One region of the Nocardioides sp. T5 genome, then DNA from elsewhere that is predicted to be linked to it. Evidence: predicted binding sites of a transcription regulator. Region 1 holds the regulator's gene; each other region holds the start of a gene.

Region 1 (4,271 bases):
GAGCCGCCCCACGAAGTCGACCCGGTTGAGATCGATCATCCGGCTCTGCAGCGTCAGGTGCTGGTCGGTGCCCGGCACGGCAGACAGGTCCTGGGCGGCGGTCCAGCGGGCGAACTCCTCGACCGTCTGCATCCGCTCGTGGGTCGCCGCGTCGAAGTCGTAGTAGTTGTGGTCGACGACCTTGTCGTGCCACGCCGAGACGAAGCGGTCGAGCGGGTCGCGCACGAAGGCGAAGGTGAAGTAGTCGGCGAAGCTGGCGAGCGGGTAGCGCACCCGCATCGCGTGGTCGACGTCCATGCTCACGCCGTGGGTCTCGCAGTGGTGGCGGATGGTGCGCGTCGCGACCTTGGCGACCCGGTACCAGACGAACCGGTGGCTGTGGCTGATCGTGAGGTTGTACGCCAGCGGGCTGAGCCAGGCGGACGCCTCGCCCGCCGCGGCCAGCCGGTCGACCTCGACCTGCGCGTCCACCGTGTAGCGGCGCCGGTTGCCCGGGCGGGTGCGGAAGACCGTGGGGTCGGGGGCCTCGGATGACATCGGCGCGAGGCTACACGGATCCACCGTTGGTCGAGGAGGTCGCGCAGCGACCGTCACGAGACCAGGTCGGTCCGGGTCTCGTGACAGGCGCCGGGGCGCCTTCCTCGACCAGCGGGGGAGCTCAGTCGAAGGGGATGCGGCCTCGCAGCGACTCCGGGTCGGCGACCGGCTCCTTGCCGGTCTCCGCGATGAGGGCGCGGGCCTGGTCGACGCTGTCCCAGACGTTCCAGAGCACCACGCCGCGGACCTGCCCGGACTGGAGGTAGTAGACGACGCCGGTGCCGACCTCGCCGTCCTTCCAGTCCTCCACCAGGTCGAGGTCGCTGCGGGTCTCGCCGACGGCCTCGTAGCCGTGGTCGAGGATGTCGGACCAGAAGAAGGGGGTGTAGTCGTAGGCGTCGTAGGCGTCGTCGGAGCCGGCCATCACCTTGCCGGCGTGCTCCCCGGACTTCTCCGCGTGGTCGACGTGCTCGACGCGGCGGCGGCCGAGGAGGGCGTCGGGGTAGGACGCGACGTCGCCCGCGGCGTACACGTCGGGGTCGCTGGTGCGCAGGTGCTCGTCCACGACGACGCCGTTGTCGACCTCGAGCCCCGCGGCCTCGGCGAGGCCGGTGCGCGGCAGCACGCCGATGCCGATGACCGCGGCGTCGGCGGTGATGGAGGTGCCGTCCGCGAGGCGGATCCGGACGCCGCCGTCGTCCTCCTGCCCGCCCTCGACCGAGCCGTGCACGACGGTGACGCCGCGGTCGGCGAAGTCCTTGGTCAGGGTGGCGGCGAGCGCGCGCGGGAACATCTGCTCCTGCACGTCCTCGAGGTCGAGCACGAGCGTGACCTGCACGCCGTTCTGCACGAGGGAGGAGGTGATCTCCGAGCCGATGTAGCCGCCACCGATGACGGCGACGTGGCTGCCCTCGGTCGCGACCGCGCGCAGCCGCTGGTAGTCGGCGGCGGTGCGGTAGTAGATGACCCGCGGGCCCGGGTCGACGGCAAGCACGCGCGGCTCGGCGCCCGTGGCCAGCAGCAGCTTGCCGTAGCCGACACTGCTGCCGTCGGCGAGGCGTACGACGTGGGCGCCGGGGTCGATCTCCGTGACCGTCGTGTCGGTGACCAGGTCGACGCCCTCGTCGTCGTCGAGGTCGCCGGCGAGCGAGGACCCCTCGAGGGTCTCGTCATCCTTGAGCCAGAGGTCCTTGGACAGCACCGGCCGGTAGACGGGCTTGTCGGGCTCGGAGCCGATCACCGCGACCCGACCGCTCCCGTCCTGTGAACGGATGCCCTTCACGGCGCTCGCCGCAGCGACCCCCGCACCGACGATGACGTAGTCATAGGACTGCTCGACGTTGCTCATGCACGCCATCGTGGCCCGCGGGTGGGCGCCTTTCAACGGCGTCCCACCCCTGCGGTCGTCAGAGGCTGCGCAGCACCGCCGTCACGACGCCGAGGATCGTGGCGTTGTCGCCCGGGATCGGGTCGTAGGCGTCGTTGTGGGGGAGCAGCCACACGTGGCCGTCCTTGCGCTGGAAGGTCTTCACCGTGGCCTCGCCCTCGATCATCGCCGCGACGATCTGGCCGTTGGTGGCGGTCTGCTCCTGGCGGATGACGACGTAGTCGCCGTTGCAGATCGCCGCGTCGACCATCGAGTCGCCGGAGACCTCGAGGAGGAAGAGCGTGCCGTCGCCGACGAGCTGCTTGGGCAGCGGGAAGACGTCGGTGACCTGCTCCTCGGCGAGGATCGGGCCACCGGCGGCGATCCGGCCGACGACCGGGATGTTGACCGCGGTGGGGTGGACGTCGCCGATGCCGGTCTCGTCGACGCTCGACTCCTCGCCGCTGGACATCGAGCGGCGTGCGGCCATCACCTCGGGCAGGAAGACCTCGAGGGCGCGGGGGCGGTTGGGGTCGCGCTTGAGGAAGCCCTTGCCCTCCAGCACGCGCAGCTGGTGGGCGACGCTGGACGACGAGGTGAGGCCGACGGCCTGGCCGATCTCACGCATCGACGGCGGGTAGCCCTTGGTCTCGATGGAGTCCTTGATCGTGGCGAGCACCCGCTGCTGGCGCGGGGTCAGGCCGGTCGCGTCCGGGGGGCCGTCGGGCATCTCGATGACGTTCTTGTCGTCCTGCTTGGCCATGCGTCCTCCACTACGTCGACCCCTCCGTCCGCGGCTGGACAGGGAGGATCTGGTGAGCCCACCGTAGTCCTCATCGGCGGGTGGGATCAAACACCTGTTCGAAGCCGCGTGTCGCTACTGTCAGCAGATGCAGACCTCGTGCGTCGTCACCGGTGGGGCCCGTGGGATCGGGCGCGGGATCGCGGAGCTGATGGTCGCGCGCGGCCACCACGTCGTCATCGGCGACGTCGACGGCTGGGCGGCGGCCGCGACGGCGGCCGAGGTCGGCGCGGTCGCCGGCCTCGCCCAGGACGTACGAGATCCCGACTCGCACCGCCTCGTCGCGGAGGAGGCGGTACGGCACGGCCGGCTGGTCGCGTGGTTCAACAACGCCGGCGTCGGCGACGACGGCACCCTCGCCGCACTGACCGAGGAGCAGGTACGCCGGCTGGTGGAGGTCAACCTGCTCGGTACGACGTGGGGCACCCGCGCCGCGTTGGCGGCGTTCGGTCCGGCCGGGGGAGACGTCGTCAACGTCGCGTCCCTCTCCGGGCTCGGGCCCGTGCCGGGCTACAGCATGTACGCCGCCACGAAGGCCGCGGTCGTCTCGCTGTCCGCGTCGGTCAACGCCGAGTCCCCGCGCGGCGTGCGGGTCCACGCGCTGTGCCCGGACGGCGTCGACACCGCGATGCTCGCCGCGCAGGACCCCGACGGCCTCGGCTCCCAGCTCACCTGGTCCGGCGGCTCGATCCTGGGCGTGTCCGAGGTCGCCGCCGCGGCCGTCGACCTCGTCGGCTCGCGCCGGGTCGTGCGGACGGTGCCCGCCTGGCGCGGGGGAGTCGTGCGTGGTGCGGCCCTCGCCCCCGGGTCGCTCGGGCCCCTTGCCCGGTTGTTCGCTGCCCAGGGACGACGGGCCATGAAGCGGCGCTGACCGGTCCGGTCAGGGCAGCCGCACCTGGCCGTGCTTCATCTTCCACAGGAAGTACTTCTCGAAGCCCAGCTTCATCGCGTGCGCCTGCGGTCCGGGGATCAGCACGCCGTGCTTGCGCGGCGGCAGCATCTTGTCGGCGAGGATGATGACGCCGTTGTTGCCGGCGTCCATCACGCACACGGCGGCGATGTCACCGAACTTCTTGTGCGCGTCGGGGGTCTCGCCCTTGATCTGCGAGGCGATGTTCTTCGCGGCGACGTGGGCCTGCTGCTCGGTCGGGAAGCCGGTCTTGGGGATGCCTACCGGCGTCGGGGTCTGCCACGGGACGTCGACCGCGGCGGCCACCCCGACGGCGTACACGTCGTCGTAGGCCTCGCTCTGGTAGGTGTCGCGCACCTTCACGAAGCCGTTGTCGTCGGCGATCTTGGGGGTGCGGGTGATGACCTCCTGGCCGGAGAACGGCGGGATGATCATGGCGTAGCCGAAGTCGACGGTGCGCCCGTCGGCCAGCACGAGGCGGCCGTCGTCGACGTGGTCCATCGCGGTGTCGAGGACGGTGTCGATGTTCTCCTTCTTGAGGAACATCCCGAGCAGCTTCTCGCCGTGGGGGAGGCCGCCGATGCCGAAGTGGCCGAGGAACGGCTCGGCGCTGACGTAGGTGAGCTTGACCCGGTCCTTGAGGCCGGCCTTCTTCA
Region 2 (4,271 bases), 1.6 Mb from region 1:
ACCGCGGCCGACACGATCTCCTTCGACGTCGTCCACACCGACGAACCGAGCATCTGCACGACCAACTCGCTGGGCACCAAGGGTGTCGGCGAGGCCGGCACCATCGCGTCCACGCCGGCGGTCGTCAACGCCGTCGTCGACGCCGTACGACACCTGGGCGTCAACGACATCCAGATGCCGTGCACCCCGGAGCGGGTGTGGCGCGCGATCCACGCCCACGACGGTGACGCACCGACACCCCAGGCGGCGATGCCGCACTTCGAAGAAGGCGCCCTCAACCAGGACGAAGGAGCGGGCCAGTGATCCCGGTGGAGTTCGACTACCTCGCCCCGGCGTCGGTCGAGGAGGCCCTGGCCGCCCTCAGCGAGCACGGGGACGACGCGAAGATCCTGGCCGGCGGCCAGAGCCTGCTGCCGGTCCTGCGGATGCGGCTCAACGCACCTGAGGTCGTCATCGACCTCGGCGGCATCGCCTCGCTGCGGGGCATCCGTGACGACGGGGACGCCCTCGTGATCGGCGCGATGACCACCCACCACGACGTGCGCGACGACAGCCTGGTCAAGGAGCACGCGCTGCTGCTGTCGAAGGCCGCGGCGGAGGTCGCGGACTCGCAGATCCGGCATCGCGGCACCTTCGGCGGCGCCCTCGCGCACGCCGACCCGGCCGGTGACCTCGGCGCCCCGGCACTGGCGCTCGGCGCGCAGTTCGTGATCGCCGGACCCGGCGGCACGCGCACGGTCGAGGCGGCGGACTTCTTCGTCGACCTCTTCGAGACCGCGATCGGCGACGACGAGATCCTCACCGAGGTGCGCATCCCCAAGCACACCGGCTGGGGCGCGCACTACGAGAAGTTCGTGCGAGTGGCGCACCAGTGGCCGATCGTGGCCGTCGCCGCGACCGTGAGGGGCTCGATCGACGAGGCCCGGGTGGGGCTGACCAACATGGGCTCGACCCCGCTGCGGGCGACCGCGACCGAGCAGGCCCTCGCGGGGGTCAGCGCGACGGAGGACGGCGTACGTGCTGCCGCGGACCTGGCGTCGGACGGCACCAACCCGCCCTCGGACCTCAACGGCGCCGCCGACTACCGCCAGCACCTCGCGCGGGTGCTGACCGGGCGGGCCGTGCTGAAGGCGGCGGGTGCGTAGATGGAGCTGAGCCACAACTTCACCGTCCCGATCGGCGTCGAGGAGACCTGGGCGCACTTCAACGACATCGCCTCGGTCGCCGAGTGCTTCCCCGGTGCGCAGGTGACCGAGGCCGACGAGGACTCCTTCTCCGGGTCGGTGAAGGTCAAGCTCGGACCGATCGCGCTGCAGTACAACGGCTCCGGCACGTTCGTCGAGAAGGACGCCGAGGCGCACCGCTTCGTCGTCGACGCCAAGGGCAAGGACAAGCGCGGCAACGGCACTGCGGGCGCGAAGGTCACCGTCTCGATGACCGACGCCGGTGGCTCGACCGACGTCTCGGTGGCGACCGACCTCGCGATCACCGGCAAGCCCGCACAGTTCGGGCGCGGGGTGATGCAGGACGTCTCCGACAAGCTGCTCGGGCAGTTCGTCAGCTGCCTCGAGGAGCGACTGACCGCCCCGGAGGCCCCGGAGGCGGCAGAGGCGGTCGAGATCCCGGAGGCGGTCGAGCCTGCGTCGGCACCGCCGGCGGCGCGACCGCCGGAGGCGGCGCAACCGCCTCCGCGGGCCAGGCCCGCCGCTCCGCCGCGTGAGCCCGAGGCGCTCGACCTCGGCAGCGCCGTGCTCCCGGTGCTGGCGAAGTCCTACTGGCGCCAGGGGCTCGCGGGCCTCGTCGTCCTCGTCCTGCTGTGGCGGCTGCTGCGGAGGCGGTGAAGGGGTCGCGGTCAGAAGACGTTGAGCGGGCGGAACTGGACCGAGATCCGCGGTCCGGAGTGGGCGACCTTCGGCACGGCGTGCTCCCAGGTGCGCTGGCACGACCCACCCATCACGACGAGGTCGCCGTGGCCCATCGTGAGGGCGATGGACCCACCCCCGTCGCGCGGTCGCAGCAGCAGCCGGCGCGGGTCTCCGACGCTCACGATGGCGACCATGGTGTCGGCGGTGCGGCCCCGGCCGATGGTGTCGCCGTGCCAGGCGACGGAGTCGCGTCCGTCGCGGTAGTAGCAGCAACCGGCGGTCACGAACGGCTCGCCCAGCTCGGGGAGGTAGTGCTCGCTCAGCGTGCTCCTGGCCTCGGTCAGGGCTGGATGCGGCAACGGGTGGTCGGCGAGGTAGGTGTGCACCAACCGGGGCACGTCGACCACGGCGTCGTACATCTCGCGTCGCTCCGCCCGCCACGGGACGCGTTCGACGAGGGCGGAGAAGACGGCGTCGGGGTCGCGGAGCCAGTCGCGCTGGACGTCGACCCACGCTCCGTGCGAGAGGCGGCGACGCTCAGGGGACAGGGCCACGGCATCCGTGGTGTCATCGGCGAAGAGGGACGTCTGGAAGTCCACGCGGCCATGATAGCCGATCTGTCGAACACCCGTTCGAACATCAAGAAATGATCAAGGCTTTGCCGCAGTATTGGTCAACTAGAAGACTCTGGTCCAGTCCGGACCTACCCTCAGGGGTATGGAACCGGTGGAGCTCGTCGTCCCGCGCCAGCGGGCGCTGAAGCACGTGCAGGTCCGTGAGCACGTCCGGGGCCTGATCGACTCGCAACCACCGGGCTCGGCAGCCCCCTCGGAGCGCGAGCTCGTGGCGCGCTTCGGCGTGGCACGGATGACCGTACGGCAGGCACTCGACGCGCTCGTGGCGGAGGGCCTCCTCGAGCGGATCCCCGGCCGCGGCACCTTCGTCGCCCAGCCGCCCCGGACCTCCGGCCGCCTCACCTCGTTCACCGAGGAGATCCGCCGCCGCGGGATGCTGCCGGAGTCGCAGACGCTCCTGGCTCGCGTCGAGCAGGCCGGCCCCGGGGTCGCGAGGGCGCTGGACATCTCGCCCGGTGACCCCGTGCTCCACTGGCGTCGCCTGCGTCGGGCCGACCAGGCCATCGTGTGCGTCGAGGACGCCTACCTCAACGAGGTCCTGCTGCCGGGCTTCCTGCAGCACGGCACGCCCACCAGCCTCTACGAGGCCCTCGCATCACGCGGCCTGCGCCCCACCGAGGTCGAGGACTCCATCAGTGCCGACCGGGCGAGCGCCGACGAGGCGGCGATCCTCGAGGTCGCCGAGGGCGACCCGGTGCTGCGCCACGCCCGCCGAGCGGTCTCCGACGGCCGGATCGTCGAGGTCTCGCGCACCTGCTACCGGCACGACCGCTTCACGGTCTACCTCCAGCTCAACGACCACTGACCCGCCTCAGTCGCCGCCGAGCGCGTCCAGCTCGCGTCGCAGGTTGGCACGCGCCGCGACCTCCCAGAGCTCCCGGGCCTCGGGGGTGCTGAAGAGGCGCGGCCGGACGGCGAGCTCGCGCAGCACCGCCGCGCGACCGGCCCGGAAGTCGTCGTCGCTGACGTGTGCGAAGTCCTCCCGCACCCCGCCGGCGTAGGCGTCGTAGCGCTCTTGAGGTGCGGCGAGGATGCCCAGGTCGGCGTCGCTGAGCGCAGCACCTGAGGTGTCGTCGTCGGCAGGGCGGTGGTGGGCGGTCATGCGGACCAGTCGCGCCACCTCGTCGGCGTACGCCGCAGGGAGGGCGCGCTCGGCCCACCGTGCCGACCGCTCCTCGTCGTCGGCCGCCCCGTCGTAGACCGCGTCGTGGAACCACGCCGCGAGCCCGACCGTGGTCGGGTCGAACCCGACTCCCGCTGCCGTGAGCACGGCGAGCCGGTCGAGCACCTCCTCGAGGTGGCGCAGGTCGTGGTAGCCCGGGCGGTCCCAGGCAGTGAGCAGCTCGTCGCGGAGCGCGTGGTGGTCGACCAGCGGCCAGCGCTCGGCGAGGCTCACTGCTGGGTCGCCTGCTGCAGCTCGCGGGCCTCGGCGTGGCCCGACGCCATCGCCCAGCGGATCGTCCGGGTGGCCGCCGCGCCGAGGACCCGGTTGGTCACCGGCGGCACGGGCGGCAGCCGCAGGCTCACGACGTGCGTCGGCGGGCAGCAGTCCGATGGCGGCCGAGGCCAGCGCGAGGTAGCCCGGGCGCGCGGCCAGCGGCAGGTCGGGGTGCAGCAGCAGGAAGCGGATGGCCTCCTGGGCGGCCGGCGTGCCGCGCAGCTCGGGCTCGTACGCCGCCAACGTCGCGTGCAGGTCGTCCTCGGAGCGCGGCGCACCGATCACGCCGAGGTGCTCGGCGGCGACGGCGGTCTGGGCGACGTACTGGTCACG
Region 3 (4,271 bases), 910 kb from region 1:
CGCGTCGACCTCGCCGGGCGGGGTCTGCACTGCAGCGACCCGGCCGTCCCGCACGACGAGGTCGGTGGCGGGGGTGCCGGTGAGCACGGTGACGCCGCGCAGCGCGAGCCGGTCGGCCATCGCCACGCCGAGGGCGGCGAGCCCTCCGGGGACGGTCCACGCCCCGAAGCGTTGCTCGAGGTAGACGTCGACGCCGGCCAGCACCGGAGCCTGTCTCACGTCGTGGCCGTCCATCACGAGCCGGTGGCCGGCGACCAGCCGGAGCCGGTCGTCAGGCAGCGCCCGGCGCAGTCGCTTGTGCAGCGACTCCCGGCGCTCGAGCAGGGACAGCATCTCGCGGGGCGCGACGTCGGCGTCGAAGGGACGCTCGTACCACTCCTTGCGCAGGACCTCCCAGGTCTCGCCGTACGACGCGACGTGGTCGACCCACTGCCGGCCCAGGCCCGCGCCGAGGCCGTCGAACGCCGCGAGCTGGGCGGACCGCGACCCTCCGGGCAGCTGCAGGGTCGAGCCGTCCTCGAAGCGGTGCTCGCGGACCACGTCGAGCGGCTGGAGGTCGAGCTCGCGCTCCAGCGGGCGACCGGACTTGCGGAACAGGTCGCGCACGACCGCGGGCAGCAGTGTGCTGGTCGGCCCGGCGTCCCACGCGAAGTCGCCGTGCCGCACCGTGGTGAGTGCGCCCCCCAGCTGCTCGGAGCGCTCGAGGAGGGTGACCTCGTGCCCGACCCTGGCCAACCGGGCAGCGGCCGCCATGCCGCCGAATCCGCCACCGACCACCACCACGCGAGCCACGGGGGAACCCTAGGCGCCCTTATGCGACGTCGCGGACGGGCTCCTGTGTTTCCCGGTCCCGTTTCTTCCACCTCCGCCAGCCGCGGCGCGCCAGCCGACCGAGCACGAGCAGGAGGACGAGGCCGACCACGAGCAGGACGCCGGCGATCGCGGCAGCCGCCTGCGGGTGCTCGAGGGAGAACCACACCACCCCGAGCACGAGGGCGTCCTCGGTGAGGCTCGCCGCGACGTTGGTCACCGGCTCGGGCGAGGAGTTGATGGCCAGCCGACCGCCCGCCTTGGCGAGGTGGCTGAGCAGGGCCGTCCCGCCGCCGACCACGCCCAGCACGGCCTGGTCGAGCGAGGAGGCGTCGCCGGCGAGCAGCACACCGATCACCGCCCCGGCGGTGGGCCGGATGGCGGTGGAGATGGCGTCCCAGGTCGAGTCGATGTAGGGGACCTTGTCGGCAACGAACTCCATCGCGTACATGAAGCCCGCCGCGGCGAGCACGTCCCACCGGCCCAGCACGTCGGGGATCTCCGCGACGGTCCCGAGCCGGTCCGCGATGCCCAGCACCAGCACGACGAGGTAGGCGTTGACGCCGCTCGCCCACCCGCTGGAGAACGTCATGGCCAGGGCGTCCATCAGCGGGCCTCCATCAGTCCACCTCGACCTCGACGGCGCCGGTCATCGCCACCAGCTCGTCGTAGGACGTCGAGAAGACCGCAGCCGGGTGTCCGGCTGCCGCCCACACGACCTCGTGCCTGCGCAGCCACGGGTCGATCCAGGTGCGGATCGGCGCCGGGTGGTCGATGGGGGAGACACCCCCGATGACCTGCCCGGTGTGGTGACGGACGAAGTCGGGGTCGGCGCGCCGGAGCCGGCTGACGCCGATGCGCTCGGCCACGGCCGCCGTGTCGACCCGGTGGGCGCCGGAGGTGAGGATGAGGACGGGTTCGCCGTCGCCGTCGAAGAGCAGGCTGTTGGCGATGGCGCCGACCTCACACCCCAGCGCCGCCGCGGCGAGTGCTGCCGTGTGGGCGCTGTCGGGCAGGATGACCACGTCACCGGCGCCGCCGCGTCGGGTGAGGTCGCCTCGAAATGAGGTGATCGATGCGTGCTCGGACGACATGATGCGAGCCTAGCGACGAACGACGACAAGGCTCAGGGGAGTTTTCAGATGGCGCGCGACCTGCCGGGATCCGTGGTCAACAGCATGCGAGTGCTGGGGCTGATCGTCGCGACGTCGGGAGTGATCACGCTGTTGATCTGGCTGATGCGCGACGAGGTGATCCTCGGGTGGGCCGAGGGCAACCCGTCGGCGCAGGAGATCCTCGCCCAGGGCGGGATCGAGCAGCTGCGCGAGAGTCCCATCGTCCCCGGCTTCGTCGCCCTGTCGGTGGTCGCGTTCGTCGGCTTCGGCCTGCTGGTCCTCGTGCTGGGCTCGTTCTTCGTCGGCGGGCACGGCTGGACCCGTCCCGTCCTCACGGCCACGGCCGGTGTCGGTGTGCTGGTGGGCGTGGTGTGCCTCGACGCCCAGCTCCCGACCATCTTCGTGGTGCTCTCGGCCCTCGTGATCGTCGAGGGTGTCGTGCTCTCGTTCTTCCTCTGGCAGCGCGAGACCACCGCCTACCTGCGCCGCGTCTGACCCGCCTCTCCTCGCGGGGCGATCCCGCCGTCCTCCACGGCCCTGGGTGCGGCTCTTGACCGGTTGTCGGTGGGAGGGAGTAACGTTCTGGGTGTTCGAACACGTGTTCGATGCGACCCGGGTGGCGGTGACCTCGACCCCCACCACCTCCCGGGTCGGCCCCGGGGTCGACGGATGTGCGAGGAGGCGCGATGAGGCAGTACGACGACCCCGTCGAGGTGCGACGAGGCGAGGCGGACGACCCCGACCAGTTCCTGTGGCGGGGCAGGCTGTGGAAGGTGCGCGCGGTCGTGGCGCACTGGATGGAGGCGGGCCCGTGGCGGCAGGGCGGACCGGAGGCCGGTCGCCCGGGGAGCGGCGCCGACCTCGTGGCCGGGCGCGAGCTGTGGCGCGTGGAGGCCGGCCGGGGCATGCTCGGCGGTCGTCAGCCGAGCGACCCGCAGGCCGTTGCCGTCTTCGACCTCTCCTTCGACTGGACCGACGGGCGCTGGCAGCTCGTCGGGTGCCTGGACTGAAGGGCGATGGTCATGACCGCACCCGGCTCCCGCTCGGGGCTCGCGCCCGCCCCCGGGCCTCACCTGCTCCCCGCCAGCGCCCACTCCTACCTCGCTCGCTCGGCGACCTCGCTGCGCGACGCGATCACCGCACGTGACGTGCCGACCCGCTACGCCTGCGCCCATGTCGCCGCCCTCTGCGCAGCAGCCGCGCTGCTCGCGGCCCGGGCCCGTCCGGCGCCACGGGGTCGCCGGCAGAAGAACGCGTGGGTGCTCCTCGCCGAGGTGGCTCCCGAGCTGTCGGAGTGGGCGAGCTTCTTCGCGGCCGGCGCTGCCAAGCGGGCGGCTGCCGAGGCCGGGTCGACGCGGGCCGTGTCCGAACGGGAGGCCGATGACCTCGTGCGCGACGCCGACCGGTTCCTGGCCGTGGTCGAGCAGGCGCTCGGCCTGGTTCCGCACGCCAGCGTCGCCTGAGGGCCGGGCGAGGTGTCGACAGACCCGCTCGTGCGGGAGGGCGTGGCGACCGAGCCACTAGGGTGGCGCCCATGGCCCAGCCGACCGCGAGCTCCTCTGCCAGCGAGCGCCGCCAGTCCGTCCGCACCGGCGTGGTCTGGGACGGCGTACGACGACTCCTCGAGGCCGACGTCGCCGACGGGCAGCCGGCCCGCATCGTCGACATCGGTGGCGGCACCGGTGGGTTCGCCGTCCCGTTGGCCGAGCTCGGACACGCCGTCCAGGTCATCGACCCGAGCCCCGACGCCCTCGCCTCGCTCGACCGGCGTGCCCGCGAGCGCGGCGTCGCCGACCGCGTCACCGGCCAGCAGGGCGACCTGTCCGACCTGTCCGACCTGGTCGACGAGGCCGACCTCGTCCTGTGCCACGGCGTGCTGGAGATGGTCGAGGACCCCGCGGCGTCCCTCGCCTCGATCGCCGGCGTGCTGCGTCCCGGGGGCCACCTCAGCCTGCTGGTGGCCCAGCGACACGCCGCCGTGGTGGCGCGTGCCATGGCTGGCCACTTCCAGGCCGCGCGCGAGCTGCTCGACGACGTTCCCCACCGACCGGCAGGCGGATCGGCCGACGGGCAGACCGGACAGGCCGGCCCGGTCGGGCGCAGCGGCCGCCGCTTCACCCACGACGAGGTCGTCGACCTGCTTGCTGGCGCCGGCCTCAGCCCGGAATCCGTCCACGCCGTCCGCGTCTTCGCCGACCTCGTGCCGGGGAGCCTGCTCGACCTCGAGCCCGGTGCGACCGCGGCCCTGGTCGAGCTCGAGAAGGCCGTGGCCACCCGCCCCGAATACCTCCCCCTCGCTGCCCAGCTCCACGTCACCGCGCGCCGCTGACCCTCGCCCCGGTGGGG

The links. The regulator LexA, encoded in region 1, represses DNA repair genes until DNA is damaged. The targets are predictions, from matches to a motif close to TCGAACANNTGTTCGA.
Region 2: ACNKF0_RS03770 (alpha-ketoglutarate-dependent dioxygenase AlkB) is a predicted target of LexA. The motif match lies at 2,486-2,501, and genes of this name have one in related genera.
Region 3: ACNKF0_RS14055 (DUF6504 family protein) is a predicted target of LexA. The motif match lies at 2,516-2,531, and genes of this name have one in related genera.

Annotation. Positions count from the first base shown of each region.
Region 1 is NZ_CP182415.1:3,787,577-3,791,847, reverse strand. It holds gene ACNKF0_RS18560 (sulfotransferase family 2 domain-containing protein) at 1-537, opposite strand, end outside; gene ACNKF0_RS18555 (NAD(P)/FAD-dependent oxidoreductase) at 659-1,885, opposite strand; gene lexA (transcriptional repressor LexA) at 1,944-2,666, opposite strand; gene ACNKF0_RS18545 (SDR family NAD(P)-dependent oxidoreductase) at 2,794-3,576, shown strand; gene ACNKF0_RS18540 (NAD(P)/FAD-dependent oxidoreductase) at 3,586-4,271, opposite strand, start outside.
Region 2 is NZ_CP182415.1:783,906-788,176, forward strand. It holds gene ACNKF0_RS03755 (xanthine dehydrogenase family protein molybdopterin-binding subunit) at 1-303, shown strand, start outside; gene ACNKF0_RS03760 (FAD binding domain-containing protein) at 300-1,145, shown strand; gene ACNKF0_RS03765 (SRPBCC family protein) at 1,146-1,841, shown strand; gene ACNKF0_RS03770 (alpha-ketoglutarate-dependent dioxygenase AlkB) at 1,853-2,464, opposite strand; gene ACNKF0_RS03775 (GntR family transcriptional regulator) at 2,583-3,305, shown strand; gene ACNKF0_RS03780 (oxygenase MpaB family protein) at 3,312-4,271, opposite strand, start outside.
Region 3 is NZ_CP182415.1:2,876,325-2,880,595, reverse strand. It holds gene ACNKF0_RS14075 (phytoene desaturase family protein) at 1-792, opposite strand, end outside; gene ACNKF0_RS14070 (DUF4126 domain-containing protein) at 812-1,417, opposite strand; gene ACNKF0_RS14065 (YbaK/EbsC family protein) at 1,431-1,904, opposite strand; gene ACNKF0_RS14060 (hypothetical protein) at 1,953-2,420, shown strand; gene ACNKF0_RS14055 (DUF6504 family protein) at 2,612-2,935, shown strand; gene ACNKF0_RS14050 (SAV_6107 family HEPN domain-containing protein) at 2,948-3,388, shown strand; gene ACNKF0_RS14045 (methyltransferase domain-containing protein) at 3,460-4,254, shown strand.